Regions from separate parts of the Streptomyces sp. NPDC050416 genome, predicted to be linked through region 2. Evidence: riboswitches for the same ligand, from Rfam matches in the RefSeq annotation. Region 2 holds a riboswitch; the other holds the start of a gene.
The links. Region 2 has a riboswitch for glycine ahead of gcvT (glycine cleavage system aminomethyltransferase GcvT). Riboswitches for the same ligand answer to the same signal wherever they lie in the genome.

Region 1 (7,734 bases), on a different contig from region 2:
CCACCGCGGCCGGACCCGGTCGGTGCCAGTGCCCCTGCTGGTGCCCGCCCTGATCGGCCTGGCGTTCCTGCTCCTGCCCCTGATCGCCCTGCTCGTACGGGCGCCCTGGCGCAGCCTCCCCGAGCAGCTGACGAGCCCCGAGGTGTGGGAGGCACTCCGGCTCTCACTCGTCTGTGCCACGGCGGCGACGGTCCTGAGCCTGGTCGTCGGCGTGCCCCTGGCCTGGCTGCTGGCCCGCACGCGGTTCCCCGGCCGGGGTTTCGTACGGGCCCTGGTGACGCTGCCGTTGGTGCTGCCGCCGGTGGTGGGCGGTGTGGCCCTGCTGCTCGCCTTCGGGCGCAACGGGGTCATCGGGCAGTGGCTCGACTCCTGGTTCGGGATCACCCTGCCCTTCACCACGACGGGTGTCGTCCTCGCCGAGACGTTCGTGGCGATGCCGTTCCTCGTCATCAGCGTGGAGGGCACCCTGCGGGCCGCCGACCCGCGCTACGAGGAGGCGGCCACCACTCTGGGCGCCTCCCGCTTCACCGCGTTCCGCCGGGTCACCCTGCCGCTGATCGCGCCGGGCATCGCGGCCGGTGCCGTACTGGCCTGGGCCCGGGCCCTGGGCGAGTTCGGCGCGACGATCACCTTCGCGGGCAACTTCCCGGGCCGCACCCAGACCATGCCGCTGGCGGTCTACCTGGCCCTGCAGAACGACCCGGCGGCGGCGATCGCCCTCAGCCTGGTCCTGCTGGCGGTGTCCATCGCGGTCCTGGCGGCCCTGCGCGACCGCTGGGTGACGGCGTCGTGATGTCCGGAACCGACTGCCGGAAGAGGGTCTTCGGGCATCGCCCGAGTCCGGATGACCGCTCCCTGACACCCTGGACGCGCTCCTCATGACCAAGACGACCGACCGCGACGGCACAGCACCCGCCCTCCTCTCCGAAGGCCTCGACGCCCACCTCGTCGTCGACCGCGGCACCTTCCGCCTGGACGTCACACTCACCGCCGCCCCCGGAGAGGTCGTCGCCCTGCTCGGCCCGAACGGCGCCGGCAAGACCACGGCCCTGCGCGCACTCGCGGGGCTCACGCCCCTCACGTCGGGTCGTCTGCGGCTGGACGGCACCCGGCTGGACGCCATGGCGCCCGAGTCGCGCCCCGTCGGCGTCGTCTTCCAGGACTACCTGCTCTTCCCTCATCTGACCGCCCTGGACAACGTCGCCTTCGGCCCGCGCTGCCGGGGTGCGAGCAAGGCCGAGGCGCGTGCCCGGGCCGCGGAGTGGCTGGACCGGATGGGTCTGGCCGACCACGCCGGCGCCAAGCCCCGCCGTCTGTCGGGAGGCCAGGCCCAGCGCGTGGCCGTGGCCCGGGCCCTGGCCACCCGGCCCCGGCTGCTGCTGCTGGACGAGCCCCTCGCCGCGCTCGACGCCCGCACCCGTCTGGAGGTGCGCGCCCAGCTCCGGCGCCATCTCGCCGAGTTCGAGGCCGTGGCCGTCCTCGTCACGCACGACCCGCTGGACGCCATGGTGCTGGCCGACCGCCTGGTCGTCGTCGAGAACGGCCACGTCGTCCAGGAGGGCACGCCCTCCCACATCGCCCGCCACCCCCGCACGGACTACATCGCCCGGCTCGTCGGCCTCAACCTCTACCGGGGACACGCCGAGGGCCACGCCGTCCAGCTCGACACGGGCCCCGCCATCACGACCACCGAAGAGCTCTCCGGCCCGGCCTTCGTGGCGTTCCCGCCCGGCGCCGTGACGCTGTACCGCGAACGCCCCACGGGCTCCAGCGCCCGCAACCTGTGGCGCTGCGAGGTCGCCGGGCTGGAGACGCACGGCGACCAGATCCGCGCGGACCTCACCGGCGAACTCGCCCTGACCGCCGACCTCACCACGGTCGCCGCGGCCGAACTCGACCTGCATCCCGGCGCCCCGGTCTGGGCGACGGTCAAGGCGACGCAAACGCACGCATACCCGGCATAAGGAACTCGCCGGGCTACCGTGCCCCCATGAGCCTGAGCATCCGCAACCAGCTCCCCGGCACCGTCACCACCGTCACGCCGGGCGAGGCCATGGCGACGGTCAGGGTCCGCCTCACCGGCGGCCAGTCCCTCACCGCGGCGATCACCCGCGAGGCGGCGGACGACCTCGGTCTGGCGCCGGGCACCGTCGTACGCGCCCTGGTCAAGTCGACGGAGGTCTCACTGGCCACCGCCCCCGTCGAGGGCCTGTCCATCCGCAACCGGCTCCCCGGCACGGTCGCGGACATCGCGACCGGCGACGCCATGGCGTCCGTCCGGATCACCGTCGAGGGCGGCGAACTGACCGCCGCGATCACCAGGGACGCCGCGGACGACCTCGCCCTGTCGGCCGGAACCCCCGTCGTCGCCCTGATCAAGTCGACCGATGTGTCCCTCGCCGCCGAATGACGGGAGAGGCCCCGCACCGCGGAGCCCCTCCCACTCGACCTGTCTGGTCGGTCAGTCCTCGTACGCGTCCAGCGGCGGGCAGGAGCAGACCAGGTTCCTGTCGCCGAAGGCCTGGTCGATGCGGCGAACCGGCGGCCAGTACTTGTCGGCGACCGCGACCCCGGCCGGGAAGACGGCCTCCTCACGGCTGTAGGCGTGCTCCCACTCCCCGGCGAGCGTCCCGGCCGTGTGCGGGGCGCCCCGCAGCGGGTTGTCGTCCGCGGGCCACTCACCGGAGCCGACCTTCTCGATCTCCGCGCGGATGGCGATCATCGCCTCGCAGAACCGGTCCAGCTCGGTCAGGTCCTCCGACTCGGTCGGCTCGATCATCAGCGTCCCGGCCACCGGGAACGACATCGTCGGCGCGTGGAAGCCGTAGTCGATCAGCCGCTTGGCGACGTCGTCGACGCTCACTCCGGTCGCCTTGGTCAGCGGCCGCAGGTCGATGATGCACTCGTGCGCGACGAGCCCGCCGGGGCCGGTGTAGAGCACCGGGTAGTGCGGCTCCAGGCGCTTGGCGATGTAGTTGGCGCTGAGCACGGCCACCTGCGTGGCCCGCTTCAGCCCCTCGCCGCCCATCAGCCGGACGTACGCCCAGGAGATGGGCAGGATGCCGGCGGAACCCCACGGCGCCGCGGAGATGGGACCGACCCCCGTCTCCGGGCCCGCCTCCGGCTGGAGCGGGTGGTTCGGCAGGTACGGCGCGAGGTGCTCACGCACCGCCACCGGACCGACGCCCGGACCGCCGCCGCCGTGCGGGATGCAGAAGGTCTTGTGCAGGTTCAGGTGCGAGACGTCACCGCCGAAGTGCCCCGGCTTGGCGAGCCCCACGAGCGCGTTGAGATTGGCCCCGTCGACGTAGACCTGCCCGCCCGCCTCGTGCACCTGCGCGCAGATCTCGGAGACGTGCTCCTCGAACACCCCGTGCGTGGACGGGTAGGTGATCATCAGCACCGACAGCTCGTCGCGGTACTGCTCGATCTTGGCCCGCAGGTCCTCGACGTCGATCTCGCCGTCGTCGGCGGTCTTCACGACGACGACCTTCATGCCCGCCATCACCGCGCTCGCGGCGTTGGTCCCGTGCGCCGACGACGGGATCAGGCACACGGTGCGCTGTCCGTCCCCGTTGGCCCGGTGGTACCCGCGTACGGCGAGCAGCCCGGCCAGCTCGCCCTGCGAACCGGCGTTGGGCTGGAGGGACACCTTGTCGTACCCGGTGACCTCGGCGAGACGGTCCTCCAGCTCTCGGATGAGCGTGAGGTAACCCGCGGCCTGCTCGGCGGGCGCGAAGGGGTGCAGCTGCCCGAACTCGGGCCAGGTGACCGGCTCCATCTCCGTGGTCGCGTTGAGCTTCATGGTGCAGGAGCCCAGCGGGATCATGCCCCGGTCGAGCGCGTAGTCACGGTCGGCCAGTCGGCGCAGGTAGCGCAGCATGGCCGTCTCGGAGCGGTGCTGGTGGAAGACGGGGTGCGTCAGGTACTCGTCGGTCCGCAGCAGGGCGTCCGGAAGCCCGTCTTCCGTGGTCGCGTCCAGCGCCTCGATGACCCCCTCGACCCCGAAGGCGGCCCACACGGCACGCAACTGGGCCCGGGTCGTGGTCTCGTCGCAGGCGATCGAGACGTGGTCGGCGTCGACGAGACGCAGGTTGACCCCGCTCTCCCGCGCGGCGGCCACGACGTCGGCGGCCCGGCCCTCGACCCGCACGGTCAGCGTGTCGAAGTAGGAGCCGTGCACGACCTCGACCCCGCCGTTCGCGAGCCCGGCGGCGAGAACCGTGGCATACCGGTGGGTGCGCCGCGCGATGCCCTTCAGGCCCTCCGGCCCGTGGTAGACGGCGTACATGCCGGCCATGACGGCGAGCAGCACCTGGGCGGTGCAGATGTTGCTGGTGGCCTTCTCGCGGCGGATGTGCTGCTCACGCGTCTGGAGCGCCAGCCGGTACGCCCTGTTCCCGTCGGCGTCCACGGAGACACCGACGAGCCGCCCGGGCAGGCTGCGCGCCATCTTCTCCTTGACCGCCATGTAGCCGGCGTGCGGACCGCCGAAGCCCATCGGCACACCGAAGCGCTGCGTCGTCCCGACGGCGATGTCCGCGCCGAGCTCACCGGGCGACTTCAGCAGCGTCAGCGCGAGCAGATCGGCGGCGACGGTGACGAGCGCTCCGAGTTCGTGCGCCTGGTCGATGACCGGCTTGATGTCGCGTACGGCTCCGGAGGCGCCCGGGTACTGGATCAGCACGCCGTTGATCTCGCGCTCGGCGATCTCGGCGGGGATGCCCTCCCCGAGGTCGGCGACGACGACGTCGACGCCGGCCGGTTCGGCCCGGGTCTGGATCACGGCGATGGTCTGCGGCAGCGCGTCCGCGTCGACCAGGAACAGGCCCTTCTTGTTCTTGCCGAGGCGCCGCGACAGCGCCATGGCCTCGGCGGCCGCGGTGCCCTCGTCGAGCAGGGAGGCACCGGAGGTGGGCAGTCCGGTGAGGTCGGCGACCATGGTCTGGAAGTTGAGCAGCGCCTCGAGCCGCCCCTGCGAGATCTCCGGCTGGTACGGCGTGTAGGCCGTGTACCAGGCCGGGTTCTCCATGACGTTGCGCATGATGACCGGCGGCGTGAACGTGCCGTAGTACCCGAGTCCGATCATGGAGCCGAGGACCTGGTTGCGGTCGGCGAGCGAGCGCAGCTCGGCGATCACCTCGGCCTCGCTGCGGGCGCCCGGCAGGTCCAGCGCCTCGGTGCTCTTGATCACGGCCGGGACCGCGGCGGCTGTGAGCTCGTCCAGCGAGCCGTAGCCGACCTGCGCGAGCATCTTGGCGCGGGCCTCGTGGTCGGGGCCGATGTGACGCTGCTCGAAGGGAACTGCCTCTTCGAGTTCGGAGAGCGGGATGCGATGGGCGGTCATTTGCGGAGGCCTCCTGGTCTGACACGACCTTCGAGGGGCACCACGGCACGGGTACCCGAACGGCCTCCCCCTCTGTCATCTCGACCTGAGAGCTTCACCGGATCGCCCGAAGGCCTCCGGCTTTCACCGTCGGTGAGAGCGGAAGCCGTCGACACCCGCCCTGCTTTCCAGAGTGACCTCGTCCGTGCGGTACGTGAGCCTGAGAGATTCCGGGGAGGATTTGCTCCTTCGGCGCCTCCGATGGTGTCTGGAGGACTCTCCCGCACGGGGTCAGCAGCCGCTGCCAGCGTACCAGCGCGGTCCACGCACGAACCTTCGAGTGGCCACCTCTCCGATTGTGCCGTTTCGTAGTGCTTACGGATGAGTTGCGACCACGTGGAGGGCCCGTGCGAACCGATATCGATCCGCGCAACCTGATCGGCCGCAAGGCGTTCGACCGCAACGGAACCAGGATCGGCACGATCGACGAGGTCTACCTCGACGACGCCACCGGCGAGCCGGAGTGGGCGGCCATACGGACCGGCCTGTTCAGCAGGGACGCTTTCGTCCCCCTCGAGCCCAGTGAACTGATCGACGGCGCCCTCCACGTGCCCTTCGACCGCGCCCTGATCAAGGACGCCCCCGACTTCGGCGTGGGCCGACACCTCTCCCCCGAACAGGAACTCCAGCTCTACCACCACTACGGCCTCGACGTCACCGCGCCTCCCTCGCTGCCCGACCACGACTTCGGCAAGCTGGCGGGCACGGACGAGACGGCCTGAAGCCCCGACCGGCCGGCCTAGGGGGCAGCGGACCGCACCCCCACAGCCCCGGCCCCGCCCTCCGGCCCACCGCGGCTCTCCTCCGGAGTCGATAACACCAGCGGCAACGGATCCGCCGGTTCCAGGTCCGGGTCGTCGACCCGGAAGGTCCGCACTCGCCCGGGCTCGGAGCCGGGCGTCTCGAACCGCACGGTGACCCGCCCCAGACCGCTGCCCTGCACCCATCCGTGCCCGAACAGGGCGTGCCGTACGTCGTGCCCGGCGGGCCACCGCCGCTCGGCGAGCGCCGGCTGCTCCTCGGCCGGCGCCACGGCGTCCTCCTCGAGGGGCCCTTCCGCCTCCGGCCGCTCCCCTGCCGCCTGCGCGAAGAGATCCTCCTGTGTGTAGTCGGCGAGCCCGCTGACGCCCACCCCGAGCAGCCGCACACCGCCCGTCGTGTCGACCGAGTCGAGCAGCCGGGCCGCCGCCTCGCGGATCACCCCGGGATCGTCCGTCGGCCCGCGCAGCGTCTCGGACCGGGTAAGCGTCGAGAAGTCGTACCGCCGCACCTTCAGCACGATCGTCCGCCCGGACAGCCCGGCCCCGCGCAGCCGCCGCACGCAGCGGTCGGCCAGACGCTGCACCTCGAGACCGACCCGCACCCGGTCGTGGATGTCCACGTCGTACGTGTCCTCGACCGACACCGACTTCGCCTCCCGCTCCGCCACGACAGGCCGGTCGTCCCGCGCCAGCGCCATGGCGTACAGGCCGTGCCCGTGCGACTTTCCCAGCAGCCGGACCATCTCGTCCTCACCCGCCTCGACGATCTCCTCGATCGTGGTGATCCCGGCCCGCCGCAGATGATCGCCCGTCGCCGGCCCGACCCCGGGCAGCGTCCGCACCGACATCGGCCCGAGCATCGCCCGCTCGGTCCCCGGCTCGATCACCACCAGCCCGTCCGGCTTGGCTTGCTCCGAGGCGATCTTCGCGAGCATCTTGGAAGCGGCGAGCCCCACCGATCCCGTGAGTCCGGTGACGGCCCGTATGTCCGCGCGCAGCTGCCCCCCGACCAGCCGCGCCGACTGCTCGTCCCAGGCCGCTCCCCCGGCTTCCAGGTCCACGAACGCCTCGTCCAGGCTCAGCGGCTCCACCAGCGGCGACAGCGCCCGCAGCAGCTCCATCACCCGCTCGCTGATCGCCTTGTAGAACCCGAAGCGCGGCACGAGATACGCGGCGTTGGGCGCCAGCCGCCGGGCCTGCCCCATCGGCATCGCCGAATGCACACCGAAGACCCTCGCCTCGTACGACGCCGTGGCCACGACGCCCCGCGGCCCGAGCCCGCCCACGACGACGGCCTTCCCGCGCAGGCTCGGCTTGGACGCCTGCTCCACCGAGGCGAAGAAGGCATCCATGTCGAGATGCAGGATCGTGGGCGCGGTTCTCACATCTCCGATGCTGCCCTACGCCACTGACAACGCCCCGGACAACCGCCCTGACACCCCCCGGGGGAAACCGCTTGCCGCCCGGCGCGGAAACGTCCCGCCTGCAACGGCCAGGGGGCACCGCACTGCCGGACGGTTCAGACGGCCCGGTTCCGCCGCCGCGCCAGCTCGTCCGCCGGGTTGGGCCCGACCAGCGTCTCGCCGG
Region 2 (7,734 bases):
GGCTTGGAGAACACCGCCATCAGCGTGAGCAGGATGACGATGACGCCTCCCGCCATCGCCACCTTGTCCCGCTTGAAGCGCATCCAGGCGATCTGGGTGAGCGAGCGCCCTTCGATCTGGCTCTTCTTGACCCCGGAGAGCACGGCCTCGGGCTGTGCTCCGGCTTCCGCCCCGGTGGTCTCGATCGGTGCGGTCACGGTGCGATTGACCCCTCTCGGGCCGGCGATCGCCGAGCCCCTGGCTGCCGCTGTAGCGGTTTGTTTGTCTCGTACACAAGACCGACCCGGCCCGTGTCTTGCGGGGAGTCTTCAATGCTTTGGCGATCTGTTGCCAGACTTGACGGTGAAAGGATGCGTAAACGTGATGCTGTCTGCGGGGTTCCGTTATCCGGACAGTGGGTTGCGGGGGTCGGACGCGCTGAGATAGGGGCATTTTAGGACAGACCCGCGCCTTTCACCCCTATCTACGCGCGGAGAGCTGAGAGCCGGTCGCGTTTGAAGGTGAGGAAAGAAGGCTGCCGAGGGCCGGCCGGGCGACTCAGTAGCGGCCCTGGACCGGGGGGTAGCCGTAGCCCGAGGCGGGGGCCTGGACAGGTGCGGTGGCGTGGGCCTCGCGGTCGTAGAAGGGGCGGGCGCTCGCGCGCAGCCACATGGCGACCGGGTCGTGCTCGTCGGACATGGCGACGGTCGAGACGGGCAGCCCGTCCGGTACGGCACCGAGGGACTGCTGCATCATCGCGCGCACGGAATCCACGGCCGGCGGCGAGGCGTCGTACACATCCAGTCCGATGGCGAGGTACGGCGCGCCCAGCGCGGGCTGCACCCAGGCCCGGCGCAGTGAGCGGACGGCCGGGGTGCGGTGGGCGTTCTGCGCGAGCAGGGCGTAGAACTGCGGGAGCTCGATGGCCGGTTCTGACAGCCGCAGCGGGCCGGCGGGCTGGCGGTCCAGGCCCGTGGCGATCCGCCGCAGGTCGAGCCAGGGGATGCCGACGCCGCCGCCCGGGGCGTGCGGGTTGAGCCAGAGGCCGTAGTGGTCGGGGTAGAGGGCGCGGGCGACGTCGACTCCGTCGACCACCTCGTAACTGCGGTTCCAGCCGCTCGCCGAGAGTTCCTGGGCGGAGGTCACACAGGGGGCGTAGCCGTAGCCGTCGACCTCCATGTTCCCGTACTGGGCGTCGGGGGAGCCCGCCTGGCCGTGCCAGAGGAGCATCCAGATCTGGCCGGAGTGCGGGGTCGCGAGTGCGCGCAGGAGTGCCTCGTAGGCGTCGTAACGCCCGGGCGTGACCTGGCGCAGCATGTGCTCGACCTGTCCGGCCGCGGCCGTGCCGCTCGCGCTCACCTTTACCGCCCCTTCGTACAACGCCTCGACCGTGACCTAGCTTAAGCCCGTGCGGGAGCCAGGAGCTTAAGCCCGCCTGGGAGCTCGGGGCTTTGTGCCGTCTCGCGAGTGCAGGTCGTTCGTGGCTTGTCGCGCAGTTCCCCGCGCCCCTGGGGACGCTGCCCCTGAGGGCGTTTACAGACTCCGCTGGTAGAAGGGTCGGACCCTGTCTCTCATCCAGGTGCCCACCGGGTCCTCCGCCACGTCCAGGAGGACCAGGTTGACCTGCCACGGGGCCGGGCACCGGGTCACGGCTCGGGACAGGGCCTCCAGGGGGAGGGCCCGCAGGTCGCCTTCCCACTGGGAGAGTTCGACGCCCACGAACATCACCGGGTCGGCGGTCTCGATCGCGGCGAGGCAGCGGCGGGCGGTGAGGACGACGCCGATGGCCTCGAACTCGGCGGAGGCGGCGGCGAGGAAGTCCACCGGGTCGTCCTGCCAGTCGGGCTCGAAGAGGCGGACCCGGCCGCCGCTCGCGGGACCGTCCAAGGGAGTCCGCCCGGCCCGGCAGAGCTCGGCCACCGCGGGCGGCGGGAGGGGTATGCCGACGACGCCGCCCGGGTTGACGGCTATCCCCGCGTGCGGGGGCAGGCCGCGGGCGAACTCCACGGCGGGCGCGATCGTGTACGACATGTGGGAGCCGACGACCTGGCGGAACTGCTCCTCCGAGCTGAACACCGGCACGTACGCCTGACCCTCGATCTCGATGCCGGGCAGGTCGAGGGGACCGCTCTGCGGGCCGCCGCCGTTGGGCAGGGGAACCCAGACGAAACTCCGGCCGAGCACCTCGACGATCCGCCCGCCGGCCGACGGCCCGGCCCCGAGGGAGGCCGAGAGCACCTCCTCCAGTTCGTTGCCGGGCCATCCGCCGTGCGGGTGGGTCTGCGTGTGCGCCGGGAAGTCCGCGGAGAAGTCCGCCGGGAAGTCCATCTGCCTACCGCCTGCCTGGAACCACTGCTGTGGCTCAAAAGGCTAGCGGCTCCCCGGCCGCCGGCGGTCAGCCCGTGAAGCCGATCCGGCGCAGGGTGCCCGCCGCGTCCCGGTCGACGAGGATCGCCGAGCCGCAGCCCGCGGGCAGTTCGCCCCGCTCCACCGAGCGCAGCAGGCGGTTGGCCGCCGCGCGGTGGCGCAGGAACGCGTACCGCGAGACGCCGCGGCCCCGGTCGCGCTGGCCGGCCAGGGCCTCCTCGGGGGTGACGTCGAGCATGAGCAGATGCAGGGTGCCGCCCCGGCGGCGGGCCTCGCGGGCCAGCCAGCGGCGGACCCAGGCCTGGGTGCCGCAGTCGTGCACGACGACGCCCTCGCCGGTGCGCAGGGCGCGCCGCAGCCCGGCGTAGTGGGCGAGGCGGACGAGCGGGCGGTAGACCCCGTACGGCAGGAAGCGCGGCATGCGGCTTTCCCAGCGGTCGCGGGTGTCCTGGGAGTCGATGCGCCGGCCCGGCACGGTGCGCCGCATCAGCGTGGACTTGCCGCTGCCGGGCAGGCCCGTGACCACGACGAGGTCGCGGGGGCCGAAGAGCAGCGCGTGCGGGCCCCGGCCTTCGCGCTCGCGCAGATCGCGGACGACCGGCACCGGCAGCGGGCCGCTGGCCGCCCGTGCCGGAGCGGCCGGCTGCTCGGGCAGCGCGACGCCCGACGTCGTGGCGTACGCGGTGGTCCTGTTCACCGTGATCGTCCTCCCCTGGGGCCAGGTACTTCAGTCCCATCCCCGCCGCGTGTAAAGAGAAGGTAATGCCCGATGTCTCTGGTTTTAGTCCTCTTCCCGCAACAGCCCTGCTACAGGGTGGTGCCCCTGCCGCCCCGCGACGATGCGTGCAATGATGTGCGCGCCAACTGCATACCGGCCGTTTGAATCCGCGCGGGAGAGTTCCCAGCACCGCTGACGCTGGGGCGCCGAAGGAGCAAGTCCCTCCCTTGAATCTCTCAGGCCCCGTTACCGCGCGGGCGAGGCACATCTGAAAAGCGGGCCATCCCCCTGTCCAGGACAAGGGGTGTGGCTCCACCCAAGGTGCAAGCCGTGTCCCCCGTGGTCATGGCGAACCTCTCAGGTTCCGATGACAGATGGGGAGGAACGCCCTCGCCCGTCATGCCCTTGGAGACGACCGACCGATGAGCAGTACGCCACTGCGCCACACCGCGCTCGATGCCCTGCATCGTTCGCTCGGCGCGACGATGACCGACTTCGCCGGCTGGGACATGCCCCTGCGCTACGGCTCCGAGCGCGACGAGCACAACGCCGTGCGCACGAAGGCCGGGCTCTTCGACCTCTCCCACATGGGGGAGATCACCGTCGCCGGCCCGCAGGCCGCCGCCCTCCTCGACTACGCCCTGGTGGGCAACATCGGCGGCGTCAAGCCCGGCCGCGCCCGCTACACCATGATCTGCCGGGCCGACGGCGGCATCCTCGACGACCTGATCGTCTACCGGCTGGGCGAGACCGAGTACATGGTCGTCGCCAACGCCTCCAACGCCCAGGTGGTCCTGGACGCGCTGACCGAGCGCGCCGCCGGCTTCGACGCCGAGGTGCGCGACGACCGGGACGCCTACGCTCTGATCGCCGTCCAGGGCCCGGAGTCCCCCGGGATCCTGAAGTCCCTCACCGACGCCGACCTCGACGGGCTGAAGTACTACGCCGGCCTGCCCGGCACGGTCGCCGGGGTCCCGGCCCTGATCGCCCGCACCGGCTACACGGGCGAGGACGGTTTCGAGCTGTTCGTGAAGCCGGAACACGCGGTCGAGCTGTGGCAGGCCCTGACCAAGGCCGGCGAGGGCGTCGGGCTGGTCCCGTGCGGGCTGTCCTGCCGCGACACGCTGCGCCTGGAGGCGGGCATGCCGCTGTACGGGCACGAGCTGAGCACCTCGCTGACGCCCTTCGACGCCGGGCTCGGCCGCGTGGTGAAGTTCGAGAAGGAGGGCGACTTCGTGGGGCGCGAGGCCCTGCGCGAAGCCGCCGCCAGGGCGGAGCAGAACCCGCCGCGCGTGCTGGTCGGGCTCGTCGCCGAGGGCCGCCGGGTCCCGCGCGCCGGCTACGCGGTCGTCGCCGGCGGCGAGGTGATCGGCGAGGTCACCTCCGGCGCCCCCTCCCCCACGCTCGGCAAGCCGATCGCGATGGCGTACGTGGATCCCGCGCACGCCGCGCCCGGCACGACCGGCGTGGGCGTGGACATCCGGGGCAGTCACGAGCCGTACGAAGTCGTGGCGCTGCCGTTCTACAAGCGCCAGAAGTAGACACTGGCCGTCGGGCGCACCAGCGGTCCCGGCACATCACGGCGCTCACCAGCAGTCCCCTTCATCAGCACTCCCGCGCGTACAGGAGAATCCAGGCCATGAGCAACCCCCAGCAGCTGCGTTACAGCAAGGAGCACGAGTGGCTGTCGGCCGCCGAGGACGGCGTCTCGACGGTCGGCATCACGGAGCACGCGGCCAACGCGCTCGGCGACGTGGTCTTCGTCCAGCTCCCCGAGGTCGGCGACACGGTGTCCGCGGGCGAGACCTGCGGTGAGCTGGAGTCGACCAAGTCGGTGTCCGACCTCTACTCCCCCGTCTCCGGTGAGGTCACCGAGGTCAACGAGGACGTGGTGAACGACCCGTCACTGGTGAACTCGGCCCCCTTCGAGGGCGGCTGGCTGTTCAAGGTGCGGGTCGCCGAGGAGCCGGGCGACCTGCTCTCCGCCGACGAGTACACCGCGTTCTCCGCCGGCTGAGGAGTCGTAGCCGTATGTCCGTCCTGAACACACCCCTGCACGAGCTCGACCCGGCCGTGGCCGCCGCGGTCGACGCCGAGCTGCACCGGCAGCAGTCCACGCTCGAGATGATCGCCTCGGAGAACTTCGCCCCGGTCGCGGTGATGGAGGCGCAGGGCTCGGTCCTCACCAACAAGTACGCCGAGGGCTACCCGGGCCGCCGCTACTACGGCGGCTGTGAACACGTCGACGTGGTCGAGCAGATCGCGATCGACCGGGTCAAGGAGCTGTTCGGCGCCGAGCACGCCAACGTGCAGCCGCACTCGGGCGCCCAGGCCAACGCCGCCGCGATGTTCGCGCTGCTCAAGCCCGGCGACACCATCATGGGCCTGAACCTCGCGCACGGCGGGCACCTGACCCACGGCATGAAGATCAACTTCTCCGGCAAGCTCTACGACGTCGTCGCCTACCACGTGGGCGACGACGGCCGGGTCGACATGGCCGAGGTGGAGCGGCTGGCGAAGGAGTCGAAGCCGAAGCTGATCGTCGCGGGCTGGTCGGCCTACCCGCGGCAGCTGGACTTCGCCGCGTTCCGCCGGATCGCGGACGAGGTCGGCGCGTACCTGATGGTCGACATGGCGCACTTCGCCGGGCTCGTCGCGGCGGGGCTGCACCCGAACCCCGTGCCGCACGCGCACGTGGTGACCACGACCACCCACAAGACGCTGGGCGGCCCGCGCGGCGGTGTGATCCTCTCCACGACCGAACTGGCCAAGAAGATCAACTCCGCCGTCTTCCCCGGTCAGCAGGGCGGTCCGCTGGAGCATGTGATCGCGGCCAAGGCGGTCGCCTTCAAGGTCGCGGCCTCGGAGGACTTCAAGGAGCGCCAGCGCCGTACGCTGGAGGGTGCCCGCATCCTGGCCGAGCGTCTGGTGAAGGACGACGTCCGGGCCGTGGGCGTGGACGTCCTGTCCGGCGGCACGGACGTGCACCTGGTCCTGGTCGACCTGCGCCACTCGGAGCTGGACGGCCGGCAGGCCGAGGACCGCCTCCACGAGGTGGGCATCACGGTCAACCGGAACGCGATCCCGGACGACCCGCGCCCGCCGATGGTGACGTCCGGCCTGCGGATCGGCACGCCGGCCCTGGCCACCCGCGGGTTCCAGGCCGAGGACTTCGCGGAGGTCGCGGACGTCATCGCCGAGGCGCTGAAGCCGTCGTACGACGCCGAAGCCCTCAAGGCCCGGGTGAAGGCCCTGGCCGACAAGCACCCGCTGTACCCGGGTTCGCACACACCGGGTCCGCACGCATAACGAAGAAACCTTTCAGGGTGCCCCGTTCCGTACGGGGCGGGGCACCCTGTCCCCCTGCACCACCCCTTGCACCACCCCCGTAGTCAGGAGTCCCCGTGGCCATCTCGGTCTTCGACCTGTTCTCGATCGGCATCGGCCCGTCCAGCTCCCACACCGTCGGCCCGATGCGCGCGGCCCGGATGTTCGCCCGGCGGCTGCGCAACGAGGAGCTGCTGGCCCCGACCGCGAAAGTCCGCGCGGAGCTCTACGGCTCGCTCGGCGCCACCGGCCACGGCCACGGCACGCCCAAGGCGGTGCTGCTCGGCCTGGAGGGCGAATCGCCGCGCACGGTGGACGTGGAGAAGGCCGACGAACGGGTGGAGACGATCAAGGCCGGCGGCCGGCTGAACCTGCTGGGCGAGCACGAGATCGCGTTCTCCTACGACGACATGGTCCTGCACCGCCGCAAGGCCCTGCCGTACCACGCCAACGGCATGACGCTGTGGGCGTACGACGCCTCGGGCGCGGAGCTGCTGACGAAGACGTACTACTCGGTCGGCGGCGGCTTCGTCGTCGACGAGGAAGCGGTCGGCGCGGACCGCATCAAGCTCGACGACACCGTGCTGAAGTACCCCTTCCGCACGGGCGACGAGCTGCTGCGGATGGCCCAGGAGACCGGCCTGTCCATCTCGGCGCTGATGCTGGAGAACGAGCGGGCCTGGCGCACCGAGGAGGAGATCCGCGCCGGACTGCTGGAGATCTGGCGGGTCATGGAGGCGTGCGTGGCGCGCGGCATGTCCCGCGAGGGCATCCTGCCGGGCGGTCTGAAGGTGCGCCGCCGGGCCGCGAACACCGCCCGCAAACTGCGCTCCGAGGGCGACCCCAAGGCCCTCGCCATGGAGTGGATCACCCTCTACGCGATGGCGGTCAACGAGGAGAACGCGGCCGGGGGCCGGGTCGTGACCGCCCCGACGAACGGCGCGGCCGGCATCATCCCGGCCGTCCTGCACTACTACATGAACTTCGTGCCCGGCGCCGACGAGGAGGGCGTGGTCCGCTTCCTGCTCGCCGCGGGCGCGATCGGCATGCTCTTCAAGGAGAACGCCTCCATCTCCGGCGCCGAGGTCGGCTGCCAGGGCGAGGTCGGCTCCGCCTGCTCCATGGCGGCGGGCGCGCTGGCCGAGGTCCTCGGCGGCTCCCCGGAACAGGTGGAGAACGCGGCCGAGATCGGCATGGAACACAACCTGGGCCTCACCTGCGATCCCGTGGGCGGCCTGGTCCAGATCCCCTGCATCGAGCGCAACGGCATGGCCGCGGTGAAGGCCGTCACGGCGGCGCGCATGGCGATGCGCGGCGACGGCTCCCACAAGGTGTCCCTGGAC

Region 1: linked by a shared signal. The riboswitch ahead of gcvP (aminomethyl-transferring glycine dehydrogenase) and the one ahead of gcvT (glycine cleavage system aminomethyltransferase GcvT) in region 2 are both predicted to bind glycine.

Annotation. Positions count from the first base shown of each region.
Region 1 is NZ_JBITII010000011.1:9,014-16,747, reverse strand. It holds gene ACIBL4_RS29685 (ABC transporter permease) at 1-793, shown strand, start outside; gene ACIBL4_RS29680 (ABC transporter ATP-binding protein) at 879-1,964, shown strand; gene ACIBL4_RS29675 (molybdopterin-binding protein) at 1,991-2,410, shown strand; gene gcvP (aminomethyl-transferring glycine dehydrogenase) at 2,462-5,347, opposite strand; glycine riboswitch at 5,525-5,620, opposite strand; gene ACIBL4_RS29665 (PRC-barrel domain-containing protein) at 5,734-6,108, shown strand; gene ACIBL4_RS29660 (DNA polymerase IV) at 6,126-7,532, opposite strand; gene ACIBL4_RS29655 (MerR family transcriptional regulator) at 7,667-7,734, opposite strand, start outside.
Region 2 is NZ_JBITII010000010.1:56,944-64,677, reverse strand. It holds gene ACIBL4_RS28310 (ABC transporter permease) at 1-197, opposite strand, end outside; gene ACIBL4_RS28305 (enhanced serine sensitivity protein SseB C-terminal domain-containing protein) at 538-1,338, opposite strand; gene ACIBL4_RS28300 (enhanced serine sensitivity protein SseB) at 1,513-2,307, opposite strand; gene ACIBL4_RS28295 (AAA family ATPase) at 2,375-3,043, opposite strand; glycine riboswitch at 3,227-3,326, shown strand; gene gcvT (glycine cleavage system aminomethyltransferase GcvT) at 3,487-4,605, shown strand; gene gcvH (glycine cleavage system protein GcvH) at 4,704-5,081, shown strand; gene glyA (serine hydroxymethyltransferase) at 5,096-6,373, shown strand; gene ACIBL4_RS28275 (L-serine ammonia-lyase) at 6,469-7,734, shown strand, end outside.